3 regions of the Nonomuraea sp. NPDC049158 genome follow, and region 1 is predicted to be linked to each of the others. Evidence: riboswitches for the same ligand, from Rfam matches in the RefSeq annotation. Region 1 holds a riboswitch; each other region holds the start of a gene.
What was found. Region 1 has a riboswitch for cobalamin ahead of AB0B61_RS50300 (ABC transporter substrate-binding protein). Riboswitches for the same ligand answer to the same signal wherever they lie in the genome.
Positions count from the first base shown of each region.

Region 2: it holds a riboswitch for cobalamin, as region 1 does, so the genes downstream of both, cobN (cobaltochelatase subunit CobN) here and AB0B61_RS50300 (ABC transporter substrate-binding protein) in region 1, are expected to answer to the same signal.
Region 3: it holds a riboswitch for cobalamin, as region 1 does, so the genes downstream of both, AB0B61_RS55100 (CbtB-domain containing protein) here and AB0B61_RS50300 (ABC transporter substrate-binding protein) in region 1, are expected to answer to the same signal.

Region 1 covers NZ_JBEZDM010000045.1:55,316-60,024, forward strand. Annotated here, with positions in the region: gene AB0B61_RS50280 (phosphotriesterase-related protein) at 1-51, shown strand, start outside; gene AB0B61_RS50285 (cytochrome P450) at 48-1,286, shown strand; gene AB0B61_RS50290 (SDR family oxidoreductase) at 1,283-2,098, shown strand; gene AB0B61_RS50295 (Gfo/Idh/MocA family oxidoreductase) at 2,384-3,247, shown strand; cobalamin riboswitch at 3,255-3,375, shown strand; gene AB0B61_RS50300 (ABC transporter substrate-binding protein) at 3,448-4,416, shown strand; gene AB0B61_RS50305 (iron ABC transporter permease) at 4,428-4,709, shown strand, end outside.
Region 2 covers NZ_JBEZDM010000062.1:15,217-19,925, reverse strand. Annotated here, with positions in the region: gene cobN (cobaltochelatase subunit CobN) at 1-3,123, opposite strand, end outside; cobalamin riboswitch at 3,158-3,346, opposite strand; gene cobG (precorrin-3B synthase) at 3,375-4,580, shown strand; gene AB0B61_RS55060 (precorrin-8X methylmutase) at 4,618-4,709, shown strand, end outside.
Region 3 covers NZ_JBEZDM010000062.1:24,305-29,013, forward strand. Annotated here, with positions in the region: gene AB0B61_RS55085 (VWA domain-containing protein) at 1-199, opposite strand, end outside; gene AB0B61_RS55090 (histidine phosphatase family protein) at 219-884, opposite strand; gene AB0B61_RS55095 (CbtA family protein) at 891-1,631, opposite strand; gene AB0B61_RS55100 (CbtB-domain containing protein) at 1,640-1,828, opposite strand; adenosylcobalamin (AdoCbl) riboswitch at 1,830-1,978, opposite strand; gene AB0B61_RS55105 (phosphoesterase) at 2,237-3,730, opposite strand; gene crcB (fluoride efflux transporter CrcB) at 4,063-4,554, shown strand; gene AB0B61_RS55115 (DUF190 domain-containing protein) at 4,551-4,709, shown strand, end outside.

The DNA.
Region 1 (4,709 bases):
GACCAGATCCACCAGATGCTCGTCGACAACCCCCGGAGGATCTTCGCATGATCGAGGGCACGACGGACGGCACGACCGAGGACGTAACCGCTGGCACGATCGAGGACTTCGACGTCGGCTCGGACTGGCACGTCGCCTCGCCGTACGCGTTCCTCGGCAGGCTGCGGCGGGAGCTGCCGGTGTTCCGCAGTGAGCACCTCGGTGCCTACGTGCTGACCCGGCACGCCGACGTGCGCGGGGCGTACGGCGATCCGAGGCGGTTCTCCTCGGAGGGCTCGCTGACCATCTCCCGCAGCCTCACCCGCGAGACACGCGACAAGCTGGGCGAGCACGGATCCTTCCTGTCCAGCTTCGTGGCGAACGTCGATCCGCCCGACCACACCAGGCTGCGGCGTTCGGTGTCGAAGGCGTTCACGCCACGGGCGGTCTCGGCCATGGAGCAGCACTTCCGGCGGCTCAACGAGGACCTGCTCGACCGCGTGGCGCCCAGAGGCGAGGCCGACTTCGTGTCCGAGATCGGGCACGAGCCGTCGATCAAGCTGACCGCCCGGTTCATCGGGGTGCCCGAGTCGGACGAGGGCTTCGTACAGGCGCATGTGAAGGACTGGTTCCAGCTCTTCCTGTCGCCGCAGCCGCCCGACCGCCAGCTCGAACTGGCCGACAGTTTCCTGACATATCTGGATTACGTGGATCGGCTGGTCGCGTCCCGGGCCAAGGAGCCGCGCGACGACTTCACCTCGCTCATGACCTCACTGATCGGCTCCGAGCTCAGTCACCGCGAGGTGGTGGAGCTGATCTCCACGATCCTGCTCGGCGGCAACGACACCGTGCCGAACCAGCTCGCCAACAGCGTCCTGCGACTGCTGCGCGAGGACGCCTGGCCGGTCGCGCCGCCGCTGATCCAGAACGCGGTCGAGGAGTGCATGCGTATCGACGGCGCTTCTCTCGGTTCGTTCCGGTACGCCACCACGGATATTTCTCTCCACGACGTGACAATTCCGGAGAAGTCGCTGGTGCTCCTCTCCACCGACTCCGCCGCCCACGACGAGACCGTCTTCCCCGACCCGGACCGGTTCGTCATCGACCGGGCCAACGCCGACGCCCACATGGTGTTCGGCTACGGCATCCACTTCTGCGTGGGCGCCGCGCTCGGCCGTCTGCAACTCCGCACCGCGCTCGAGGTGCTCGGCCGCCGCCTGCCCACCCTCAGACTCGCCGACGAACCCATCGTCTACCGCAAGTCCATCGTGGGCCGGGGACTGACAGCCCTGCGGGTGACGTGGTGAGTGGCGCGCCGGGCCGGTTCGACGGGCGGGTGGCCCTGGTGACGGGCGCGGGGTCGGGCATCGGCGCGGCGTGCGCGGCGCGCCTGGCCGCCGAGGGCGCCTGCGTGGGCGTCCTGGACGTGAACGCGGCGGGCGCCAAGTCGGTCGCCACCGCCATCCGCGCCAGGGGCGGCACGGCCGCGGCGCTCGTCTGCGACGTGTCGGACGAGAAGCAGGTGGCCGGGGCGATCGGCGAGCTGCTCGCCTCGTTCGGCCGCCTGGACGTCGTCCACTCCAACGCCGCCGCGCTCGGTCCCGGCACCTACGGCCGCGACCACGATCTCGAGGACCTCGACGTCGCCGTCTGGGACCGCACGATGGCGGTGAACCTGCGCGGCTGCCTGCTCATGGTCAAGCACGCGGCCCCCGTGATGGCCGACGGCGGCGCCTTCGTCGTCACCTCGTCGGTCTCGGGCCTGCTGGGTGACGTCGCGCACGTCGCGTACGGCACCTCCAAGGCGGCGCTGACCGGTTTCGTGCGGTACGTGGCCACCAAGTACGGCTCACGCGGCATCCGCTGCAACGCCGTCGCGCCCGCCCTGGTCCTGACCGACGCCGCCGCACAGGCCCTGGGCCGGGAGCGGCTGGCCGACAAGGCGGCCGAGCGGCTGCTGCCCTGGGCCTGCACCCCGGACGACGTGGCCGACCTCGTCGCCTTCCTCGCCTCGGGTGAGTCGCGGTGCATCACCGGACAGACGATCGTCATCGACTCCGGCACCCTGGCCCACCGCCCCGAGCACGCCCTGCGCCAATGGCGCGACGCGGCGGAGTGACCCCCGGGTTCTCCGGGGTGGTTCGTCACACGACCGTCTCGACCTCCTGTGACGGTCTGTGGTGGCTGGGGTCCTTTAGAGGATTCGCCCTTCGGGGGAGAGGAAGAAACGGTCCGTGGTGGCTGGGGTCCTTAGAGGCGTACCCGCTTCGGGCGAGCGGAGGAAGACGATCCCTCGTGGTCGGGCCCCTGTAGAGGGATGCCTTCTCCCCGGGAGCGGAAGACCGGATACCCGGAGAACATTCATGGGCGCCGCAATAGGGTTGTGGCGGATCAAGGGGGATGAATGGAGCCGGTGTCGGTCGGGTTGGTCGGGGCGGGGCCGTGGGCGGAGCGGGCGCACGCGCCCATGCTGGCCAAGAGTCCGCATCTCCGGTTCGCCGGGGTGTGGGCCCGGCGTCCGGAGGCCGCCGCCCGGCTGGGGGCGCCGGTGTTCGAGCGGGTCGAGGAGTTGTTCGACGCGTGCGAGGCCGTGGCGTTCTGCGTGCCGCCGGGCGTACAGGCCGAATTGGGGGTACGTGCGGCGCGGGCCGGGAAGGCGTTGCTGCTGGAGAAGCCGCTCGCCGACTCGCTGGAGAACGCGCGGCGGCTCGCCGACGCCGTGCGGGAGGCCGGTGTGGCCTCCCAGATGGTGCTCAGCATGCGTTATATGAAGTCGGTCAGGGAGTTCCTGGCGCGCTGCGCGGATATCGAGGCGTTCGGCGGTCACGCCGCGAACATCTCCAATGTTCTGCTGGGCGACCACCCGTTCGGCACCCCGTGGCGGCTCGAGCGCGGGGCGCTCCTGGACGTCGGGCCGCACGTGGTCGATCTGCTCGACGCCGCGCTCGGCCGGGTGATCGGCGTACGCGCGCACGGCAACCCGCTCGGCTGGACCGGACTGTTGCTCGATCATGAGGGCGGCGCGGTCAGCGAGGCTTCGATGTGCATGGCCGCCGCCGGTGACCTGCCGCCGGCCGGCGTCGCGGTGTACGGCAGGACCGGCAGCGTGACGCTGCTGCCCGGTGACGACGACGATCTGTTCGAGACCCTCGCCGAGGAGTTCGCGCGGACCGTACGCCAGGGCGGCGGCCACCCGCTGGACGCGGCCCACGGGCTCAGGTTGCAGGAGATCATCGCCGAGGCGGAAGCCCAATTGGGCACCCCTTGACTTAACGCCCATCTGGCGCATTGATAGCGTCTGTCCGACGCGCAGAGTTGCAGCGAAGTCCGGTGCGAGTCCGGCGCTGTCCCGCAACTGTCATAGCCAGGTCGCCTGCCTCCGCGCTGACGTCATCAACCCTCGTGGAAAAGGGTGATCCGTCGCTCTCAAGCGGGTCTCTCGGTTCCGACAGTGTGAAAGGACTTCTCGTGAGGCCCGTACGCACGGCCTTCGCGGGCGCGCTGCTGGGAACGCTCGTTCTGACCGGATGCGGTCAGACCAGCACTACCACCACCCCGTCACCCGCGAGCCCCACCGGCTCCACCGGCACGACCGGCTCGACCAGTTCCGCCGCCTTCCCCGTGACGGTCGAGGCGGGCAACGGCAAGGTCACCATCGCCAAGAGGCCGGAGCGGATCGTCTCGCTCTCCGCCAGCCACACCGAGACGCTCTTCGCCATCGGCGCGGGCCCGCAGGTCATCGCGGTGGACGACCAGTCCAACTACCCGGCCGGTGTCCCCAAGACCGACCTGTCCGGCTTCAAGCCGAACGTCGAGGCCATCGTCGCCCAGAAGCCCGACCTGGTCATCGTCTCCAACGACATCGACAAGATCGTCGCGGAGCTGGGCAAGGTGAACGTGCCGGTCCTGCTGGAGCCCGCCGCCACCAAGCTCGACGAGGCGTACGACGAGATCGCCGACCTCGGTGCCGCCACCGGCAACACCGAAAAGGCCGGACAAGTCGTGACAGGCATGAAGACGTCCCTGGACAAGCTCTCGGCGAACGCCCCCAAGGACAAGAAGCTCACCTACTACCACGAACTCGACCAGACCCCTTACGCGGCGACGTCCAGTACGTTCATCGGGCAGATCTACGCCATGTTCGGCCTCACCAACATCGCCGACAAGGCGCCGGACCCGGCGGGCGGCTACCCCAAGCTGTCGGCGGAGTTCGTCGCCCAGGCCGACCCCGACCTGATCTTCCTGGCGGACGTGAAGTGCTGCCAGCAGAGCAAGGACACGCTGGCCAAGCGCCCCGGCTGGAAGGGACTGTCGGCCGTCAAGGGCGACCAGGTGATCCAGCTCGACGACGACATCGCCTCGCGCTGGGGCCCGCGGGTCGTCGACCTGGCGCAGACCATCAGTGACGCCGTCGGCAAGGCGGCCACCCGCCAGTGAGGTCCAGACCGATGTGGACGGCGGGCGCGCTGGCCGTGCTCGCCGTCTCCATGGTCGCCGGGCTGCTCGGCGGGGCCGCCGACATCTCGCCGTGGCAGGTGGTGCTCCAGGCCCTCGACTGGCTGCCGTACGTGAACGTGGACTCGGGGCTGGCACCCGTGGAGAAGGGGCTGCTGTTCGAGCTGCGGCTGCCCAGGGTGCTGGTGGCGGCCGTGGTCGGCGGGCTGCTGGCCATCGCGGGGGCCGGCTATCAGGGGGTGTTCCGGAACCCGCTGGCCGACCCGTACCTGCTG
Region 2 (4,709 bases), on a different contig from region 1:
GTTCTTGGCGGCCACGGCGATCCTGCGGTAGGCGTCCTCCATCTGCGGTCGCGCGGCCACGCCGTCGAGGTCGCGGCCGTAGGCGTAGCCGCCCCAGACCGCGTACACCTCGGCCAGGTCGGCGTCGTCGCGCCAGTTGCGGCTGTCGATCAGCGGCAGCAGCCCGGCCCCGTAGGCGCCCGGCGCGGAGCCGAAGATCCGCATCGTGGCGTGGCGCTCCTCGCCGCCGGTCGCGGTCACATGGGCGCGTACGTAGTTGTGCTCGGGCGGCTCCTCCAGCCCGGCGGCCAGCCGTACGGCGTCGTCCAGCATGGCCACCACGTGCGGGAACGCGTCGCGGAAGAAGCCGCTGATGCGGACGGTCACGTCGACGCGCGGCCGGCCCAGCTCGGCGAGCGGGATCGGCTCCAGGTCCGTGACCCGGCGGGACGCCTCATCCCATGCGGGACGGATGCCGAGCAGGGCCAGCACCTCGGCCACGTCGTCGCCGGCCGTACGCATGGCGCTGGTGCCCCAGACGGACAGTCCTACTGAGCGGGGCCAGTCGCCGGTGTCGGCGCGGTAGCGCTCCAGCAGCGATTCGGCCATCGCCTGGCCGGTCTCCCAGGCCAGGCGGCTGGGCACCGCGCGGGGATCGACGGAGTAGAAGTTGCGGCCGGTCGGCAGCACGTTGATCAGGCCGCGCAGCGGTGAGCCACTCGGCCCGGCGGGCACGTAGCCGCCGTCCAGGGCGTGCAGGACGTGGTCGAGCTCGTCGGTCGTCCGGGCCAGACGCGGGACCACCTCGGCGGCGGCGAACGCGAGCACCCGCGTGACGAGCTCGCGCCGATCGGCGGGCAGCGCGAGGGCGACCTTCTCCGCGACCTTCTCCGCAGCTTCCTGGGCGAGCTTCTCCGCAGCTTCCCGCGCCACCTCCTCGGCCGCCTCCGGCGCCCAGCCTCGCTCCTCCATCGCCGCCACCAGGGCGCGGGCGGTCGTCTCGGCCCGGTCCACGTCGGCCAGCCCCGCCGTACCGTCCTCGGCCAGGCCGAGTGCCTCACGTAAGCCGGGCAGCGTCTCGCGGCCCGACCACATCTGTCTGGCGCGCAGCATGGCCAGCACCAGGTCCACCCTGACCTGCCCGGTCGGCGCCTGGCCGAGCACGTGGAGGCCGTCGCGGATCTGCGCGTCCTTCACCTCGCAGAGCCAGCCGTCCACGTGCAGGATGAAGTCGTCGAACTCGGTGTCGTGCGGCCGATCCGCCAGCCCGAGGTCGTGGTCGAGCCGGGCGGCCTGGATCAGTGTCCAGATCTGGGCGCGGATCGCGGGGAGCTTGGCCGGGTCCATGGCGGCGATGGTGGCGTGCTCGTCCAGGAGCTGTTCCAGCCGGGCGATGTCGCCGTACGTCTCCGCCCGCGCCATCGGCGGCACCATGTGGTCCACCAGCACCGCGTGCGCCCGCCGCTTGGCCTGGGTGCCCTCGCCCGGATCGTTGACCAGGAACGGGTAGATCAGCGGCAGGTCGCCGATGGCCGCGTCGGTGGCGCACGAGGCGGACATACCGGCCGACTTGCCCGGCAGCCATTCCAGGTTGCCGTGCTTGCCCACGTGCACCATCGCGTGCGCGCCGAACTCGGCCGACAGCCAGCGGTAGGCGGCCAGGTAGTGGTGGCTGGGCGGCAGGTCGGGGTCGTGGTAGATGGCGATCGGGTTGTCGCCGAAGCCGCGCGGCGGCTGGACCATCACCACCACGTTCCCGGCGCGCAGCGCCGCCAGGACGATGTCGCCGTCATGGACGAACAGCTCGCCGGGCGGGGGTCCCCAGTGCCGCTCGATCCCGGTGCGCAGGGCGGCGGGGAGCGTACGGTACCAGCGCTCGTAGGTGGCGGCGGGGATGCGTACCGGATTGCCCGCCAGGTGCTCCTCGGTCAGCCAGTCCTGGTCCTGGCCGCCCGCGGCGATGAGCGCGTGGATGAGCGCGTCGCCGTCCTGCTCGGCCACGCCGGGGAAGCCCTCGCCCAGGTCGTAGCCCGCTTCGGCGAGCCGGGCCAGCAGCCGTACGGTGCTGGCGGGGGTGTCCAGGCCGACGGCGTTGCCGACGCGGGAGTGCTTGGTCGGGTACGCCGACAGCATCACCACCAGCCGCCGCCCGCCGGGCGGGGTGTGGCGCAGCAGCCCGTGGCGTACGGCGATGCCCGCCACCCGCGCGGCCCGCTCCGGGTCGGCGACGTAGACGGTCAGCCCGTCCGGGTCGATCTCCTTGAAGGAGAACGGAACCGTGATGATCCGCCCGTCGAACTCGGGGATGGCCACCTGCGAGGCGGCGTCCAGCGGCGAGAGGCCGTCGTCGTTGTCCTCCCACGCCTGCCTGGACGTGGTCAGGCACAGGCCTTGCAGGATCGGCACGTCGAGCGCGGCCAGCGCGCCCACGTCCCACGCCTCGTCGTCCCCGCCCGCGCCCGCCGTCGCGGGACGCGAGCCGCCCGCCGCCAGTACGGTCACCACCAGCGCGTCGGCGGCCCGCAGGGTGTCCAGCAGCTCGGGTTCGGCGGTACGCAACGAGGAGCAGAACACCGGCAGCGCCTGCCCGCCCGCCTCCTCGACGGCGGCGCAGAGCGTCTCGACGAAGGACGTGTTGCCCGCCATGTGGTGCGCCCGGTAGTAGAGCACCCCGATCACGGGCCCTTCCTGTGACCGTGCCTCGCGCTCCAGCCGCCCCCAGGACGGCGTGGGCTCCGGCGGCGCGAATCCGCGCCCGGTCAGCAGGACGGTGTCGGACAGGAAGGCGTGCAGCTCGGTCAGGTTGGCGGGCCCGCCGTGCGCCAGGTACGCGTGCGCGTCGGCGCAGACGCCGCCGCGTACCGTGGACAGCTCCATCAGCTCGGCGTCCGGCGCCTGCTCACCGCCCAGCACCACGACCGGACGGGGCCCGGCCAGCAGCGCGTCGAGCCCCTCCTGCCAGGCGCGGCGCCCGCCGAGCAGTCGTACGACGACCAGGTCGGCCCCCTCCAGCAGGCCGGGCAGATCGTCGGGGGCGAGCCGGGCGGGATTGCCCAGGCGGTAGGCGGCGCCACAGGCACGCGCGCTCAGCAGATCGGTGTCGGAGGTGGAGAGCAGCAGGACGGTACGGCTGTCGCCAGGCACGGCGCGATCCTCCCTCGGGGTCCTCGCCCCGGTCGTGGGTGTCGCGACGGCAGGAGTCTCCTGGCTCCCGGATCAGCGCTCACCCCGGCCTTCCCACCCGTTGCCGGGCAGTGGCCTGCGGTGGGGTTCGCTCCCCGGTCACAGTGGCGGGACCGCGCCGGATTCGCACCGGCTTCCTCCCTTTGCCATCGCCTACCCAGGAGCCTACGGCAGGATCAACCTCCACCAGAAGTGGCGTTACCATCCTCATCGTGTCCATAGCCGACTTTTCCGGACGGGTCCGGCCCGACGCCTGTCCGGGAGCGCTCCAGGTGCACGAGGCCGCCGACGGGCCGCTGGCCCGGGTCCGCCTGCCCGGCGGCGCGATCTCCGGCGGGCAGCTCCGCGAGCTGGCGGCCTGCGCGGCTGAGCTGGGCTCCGGGGTGGTCGAGCTCACGTCGCGGGCGAACGTACAGGTGCGGGGTCTGCGCGCGCCGGCCGCCTTCGCCGAACGGATCGCCGCCGCCGGCCTGCTCCCCTCGGCCGCGCACGAACGGGTACGCAACATCGTCGCCTCACCGCTCGGCGGCCGCGGTCCCGCGGGTCTGCTGGACACGCAGCCCCTGGTGGAGGCGCTGGACCTGGCTCTGTGTGCGCGGGCGGGGCTGGCCGGGCTGCCGGGGCGCTTTCTGTTCGCGCTGGACGACGGCACGGGTGACATGCGGCAACTGGCCGCTGATGTCACTCTCGTGCCTGCGGCGGCGGGCGGTGACGCCTGGGTGTCGCTGCTGCTGGCGGGCGTGGACACCGGGCTTGTCGTGGCTCGTGACGCGGCGGTCGGGCAGCTGATCGCCGCCGCCGAAGCGTTCCTCGACGAACGGGAGCGCGGCCTTTCCGATCGTGACCGGGCCGCGTGGCGGATCGCGGAGTTAGCGGACGGCCCTGCCCGGATCGCCGCCCACCTGGGCGCGGCGGACGACCGGGCGACGACCGCCATGGACGCCTCCCCTGTCTCCCCTGCCCGTCGCCCCGGACCTGTCGATCAGCGGGACGGCCGTGTGGCGCTGGAGGCCGTGGTGCCGCTCGGGCGGCTGTCCGCCGCTCAGGTACGCGCGATCGCCGACACCGCCGACGACGGTGGGGCGGTTCCCGTACGGCTGACGCCGTGGCGGACGGTCGTCCTGCTGGACCTGTCCCCCGCCGCGGCCGAGCGGGCGGTGCGGCAGCTGTCCACGGCCGGGCTGGTGACCGATCCGGCATCTCCCTGGGTCGGCGTGAGTGCCTGCACCGGACGTCCCGGCTGCGCCAAATCGCTGGCGGACGTGCAGGAGGACGTACGGCGGTGGGTGGCGACCCTGGACGCGCCCGCTGCGACGCCGGTGCACTGGGCCGGTTGCGAGCGGCGCTGCGGACTGCCCCGCGGCCGAGTGCTCCAGATGGTGGCCACCGCCGACGGATACGAGGAGCGGCTGCCGTGATAGTGGCCGGCTTCGACCGATACGAGGAAAGGCAGCAGTGACCGACTACCTGCGCGACGGCGCCGAGATCTACCGGCGCTCGTTCGCGACCATCCGTGCCGAGGCCGATCTCACCGGGATGCCCCCGGA
Region 3 (4,709 bases), on a different contig from region 1:
CGCAGGCGAACCGGCAGCCTGGCACCACGTTCACCGGGGGCAACTGGGCGGCCAGCGCGCGCACGATGGTGGACTTGGCGGTGCCCTTCTCACCCCGTACCAGCACACCGCCCACCCGTGGTGAGACGGCGTTGAGCACCAGCGCCAGTTTCAGGTCGTCGAGCCCGACGACGGCGCTGAACGGATACGAGACGATCAAGACAGGACCTTCCGTACGTTCAAGACAGGATCTTCCGGTTGACGTGGGCGACCCGCCAGCCGCCTCGCGTGACGGTCAGCTCGGTGATGGACAGCGGCGCGAGATCGAAACGGGCGGCGCGCGGCGGGTCCAGTCCCAGCGCGTGGCCGAGCGCCGCCCGGATGGCGCCCGCGTCGCAGACGACGACCGCCTCGGGCTCCCCGCGTACTGAGTCGAGCCAGTCCGCCACCCGCGCCGCGAGCATGGTCAGGCTCTCCCCGCCATGCGGTGCCGCGTCCGGATCCGCCAGCCAGCTCGCCAGCGCGTCCGGCTCCTCCTGCGCGACCCGCCCGTACGGCAGGCCGCGCCACCGGCCGTGATCCGCCTCCGCGAGCGCGGCGACCACGCACGCTTCCCGGCCGAGCGCGGCAGCGGTCTGCCGCGCCGCAGCACTGGGAGCAACCCACGTCGCTGAGCCGGCCACCGCTGAGCCGGTCGCCACCGACCCGGTTGCCATCGAGCCGGTCGTCATAGAGCCTGTCACCACCGAGCCCGTCACCACCGGGTCGACGGCAACCGAGGCCAAGCCGTGTGCGCCGGCCAAGTCGTGTGCTCTGGCCAGGCTGGCCGGGTCGGCGTTCTCATCGGCCACGGGAAAGCAGGCGGTCCGCATCCCCGGCGTGCTGGCGTGCCGGACGAACAGCACGCCGGCTCAGCCCGGCGAGGCGGCGGTCGCGGGTACGGCCGCCGCCCGCCGCGCCGCCCGGTCGCTCACCCACCCGAACAGCACGCCGAAGGCCGTCCAGAAAACGAGCTGCGTCCCCAGCGACACGAGCCTGAACTGCCACAGCAACGTGGCGGGGAAGCCCTCGGGCACCTCGTCCACGGTCGGCAGCAGCAGCCACGCGGCGACCACCGGGACCAGGAACGCCACCCCCGCCGCGACCCACCGCGCCCATGGCCCGGCGGTCACCCGCCGCGCGGTGGCCACCGCGATCGCGATCGCGGCCAGGCCGACAAGGATCATCACGACATAGAGGGCGGTCCGGCTGTTGATCGTTTCCGGGTCTCCCACAGCCGGTGGATTAGCCGGATATTTCACGAATGGTACGAGGATCGCCGCCCCGAACGCCGACCCGGCGGCGGCGAGCGCCAGCCCGCCCTCCGACCGTGGGCCGACCCGGCCCCGCAGACCCGCGTACACCAGGGCGAAGACCCCTCCCACGGCCAGCCCGTACAGGCCGGTGGCGAGGAAGAGCCCGGCCTTCTGGCCTGGCCTGCTGACCAGTTCCTCCTCGCCGTGGTCATGGCCAGGTTCCTGCGCGGCGTGCGCCTGTTCCAGCGCGATAGCACTGTCCACCTGCGGTTCCCCGAAGGCGAAGGCGAAGCCGCCCGCGATCAATCCGGCCAGCAGGCCCAGAAGCAGGCCCCTGACCAGCAGGGTGCGTACCATGCCGAGGTCTAGTGGCAGGGCACGCCGAGCAGGTGACGCCCGTCGTGCATGAGTTCGTGCAGGTACGCACCTGTCTGCGAGATGGCTCCGTTGTCCATCAGCACCAGGTAGGCGATCAGCAGCAGTACCGGCACGGCCAGCAACCACAGCCGCAGACGGGGGAACGGAATGACGGTAGGAGCGGACAGACCACTCATCAGTGCCTCCTCAGGGATGACGCGTCCCAACAAATGAGGTCACGGAGGTCCAAGCGACCTGGCTCCCGGGATCTACGTCCCGGATACAGTGGCGCGTCCGCACCGGCATCTCACCGGATTTCCCTTGGACAACCGTGAAATCTACCGGAACGTATCCTTTCCTCCCGTTCGCGTCAACACATCAAGGAGGCCAGACGTCGGTGGTGTGAGGCGCGCACGGCTGGTGGCGGGTGCCACTCGCGGCGGGATGGAGCGCAGGTTGGAGGTGTACGGTCGCGCCCGGCGTGCTCGCGAGTTCATCGCCCACGGCGAAGTCCGCCGCTTCGCAGCCGCCGGCCGACGCTTTGCGCGGAGAGAGGGCGGTCCCGCGTCGTGTGCGGGACCGCCCCAGGTCAGCGGGCTAGCGGGTTAGCGGACGCGGATGAAGACAGGGTTGGAGTAGAACCACAGGTCCTGCCACGGGCTCTCCTTGCCGTCGGCCGCCGGCTCCATCTCGTCGGTGCTGGTGCCGCGTACCCGCAGGTAGCTGTCGGTCTGCACGTCGCGCAGCGTGTGCCGGATGACATAGTCCCGGCCCTGCCGGCGCCAGTCGCCCGGGCCGAAGCGCGCCACGACCTTCGTGGTGGGGTTGGTGTCGGCGTCCAGGTTGGCGCTCACGCCACTCACCTGCCCGGTGATGAGGTCGACGCGCCGCACCTCGGGGCGCTCGCCGTTGCCGTTCTTGCCCTCCAGCGGCCGGAACCGGATCTCGACCTCGACGTCGGTGCGGGTACGCCGGTTGACCACCAGCGTCTCGCCCACGGTGGCCTGGCGGCCCTGGTTGCCGGCGGTGACGTCGAGAGCGGTGACCAGGTCCCCGGTGGCGACGAAGATGCGGCCGTTGCGCAGGGCGTCCATGATGTCGCCGTAGTCCTGGCGCGCCATCACGTACGTCTTGCTGTACTCGCCCGGCCAGAAGTCCGAACCGCCGCGGGTCCAGTGCACGTGCGAGTCGGAGGTGGCCGTGATCCACCAGTGCCGGCCCTCGCCCAGCAGCGAGTCCCACAGGCCGCCGACCCGCGCGGTCATCTGGTCGAAGCCGCCGTAGGTGGGGTGGTTGCCATACCCGCCGCGCGCGCCACCGTTCAGGGGGCCCGCCTGGTGCCCGGGGGCGCCCTCGAATCCCACGTACACGTCGGGGGCGACGTTGTTGCCGTTGCGGAACTCACGCGGGGTGTCCTGACCCCACACCCCCAGCCCGGTCGCCGAGCGCGCCGCGTGGTGCGCGATCACCAGCGGCTTCTGCCCCATGCCGCGGGCGGCCTTGAGGAACTCCACCATCTTGGCCTCGGTGTCGCGGCCCGCGTCGGCCGGGAAGGCGTCGTGCTTGGCGAAGCGGCTCTCCAACTCGAACAACTGCCGCGCCTCGTCGGCGTGGTGCGGGATCATCAACGTGTGGTGGTCCAGCGCCGGCGCGTCGAACTCCATGCCCCAGAACTGCAGGACCTCGGGTACGAGCACACGCGAGCGCAGCAGGTCGGGATAAGCCTGCTCCAGGTTCACCTTGGAATGCGTCGGGCCGCCGTGGTCGGTGCACATCGCCCAGGTCAACCCGAAGTACTTGGCCATGATCGCGTTGGTGACGATCGGGTAGACCGCGTCGGCGCCCTTGTGGAAGGTCGGCGGATTGGTCTTGGTGTCGAACTCACCGCTGTACTCCGAGTGGACGTGGTGATCGCCCGCACGCCACATTCGGCCATTGCCGGCGCCGTTGCCGAAGGAGCGCTCGTCGTCGGCCTGCGCGGCGGTGCCGCCCACCAGGGGAGCCGCGGCGGCCAGCGTCGCGCCGACACCGGCGTACTTGACCAGCCGCCGCCGGGAAAGCCCGGCCGACTCGGCCTGTTCGTCCTTGTTGTTCCTCACGATGAAGCCTTTCGTGGTGCAGATAGGGTGCCGACCCGCAAGCCTCGAAGAGCCCACTGAACGCCGTGTGAACGCCGCTCGGGACGAGCAAGAACAGTGCATTGATCCCATCCGGAACCCGCCCAAGCCCGGAACCGCTGATGCGGGGCGGGCCGAGGTCGCTGCCAGGTCCTGTTGGGGCCGATCGGTATAGTCGAGGGGAACCTCCGTGGAGGAGGTCGCGGTGGTGGGGCCCACCGCCTCGCCGCCGATCCGGTGGCGGGCAACCGTGGCACCCAGCCGCCAACGGTCCCTACCAGAGGTTGTTCTGTGCTGCTGGTAGGAGGATCTTCATGTCTCGTCCCGAAGCGAAGCGACCCGTGGACGCCGACGTCGACCTGCGTGTGCCCGCCCAGCGTGCCGAGCTGCGCCGGGCTCCGTGGGCGACGCTGGGGGTGATCGCGCTCGGTGGCGCGGCGGGTGCGCTGGCCCGCTACGGCCTGGGCGTGGCCTTTCCGCGCCAGGCCGGGGCCTTTCCGTGGACGACACTGGCCATCAACACCGTCGGCTGTCTGCTGATCGGGGTGCTCATGGTGGCCATCACCGAGGTCTGGTCCGCGCCCGGATGGGTGCGTCCGCTGCTGGGCGTCGGCGTGCTGGGCGGGTTCACCACCTTCTCCACGTACATCCTGGAGATCAACCAGTTGCTGGCGGGCGACGCGGCTCGCACGGCGCTGGCGTACCTGGCGCTGACCCCCGTGCTGGCCCTGACCGCGGTGTGGGCCGGCAGCGCGGCGGCGCGTGCGGCGGCCCGCCGGTACGTCCGAGAGAGCAGGCGAGCGTGAAACTGGCCGGAGCGGCGCTACGGCTGACCATCTACGTCGGCGACACCGACACCTGGCACCACAAGCCGCTTTATCGCGAGATAGTCCACCGCGCGCACGCGGCCGGGCTGGCCGGCGCGAGCGTTTTTCGCGGCATAGAGGGCTACGGTGCCTCC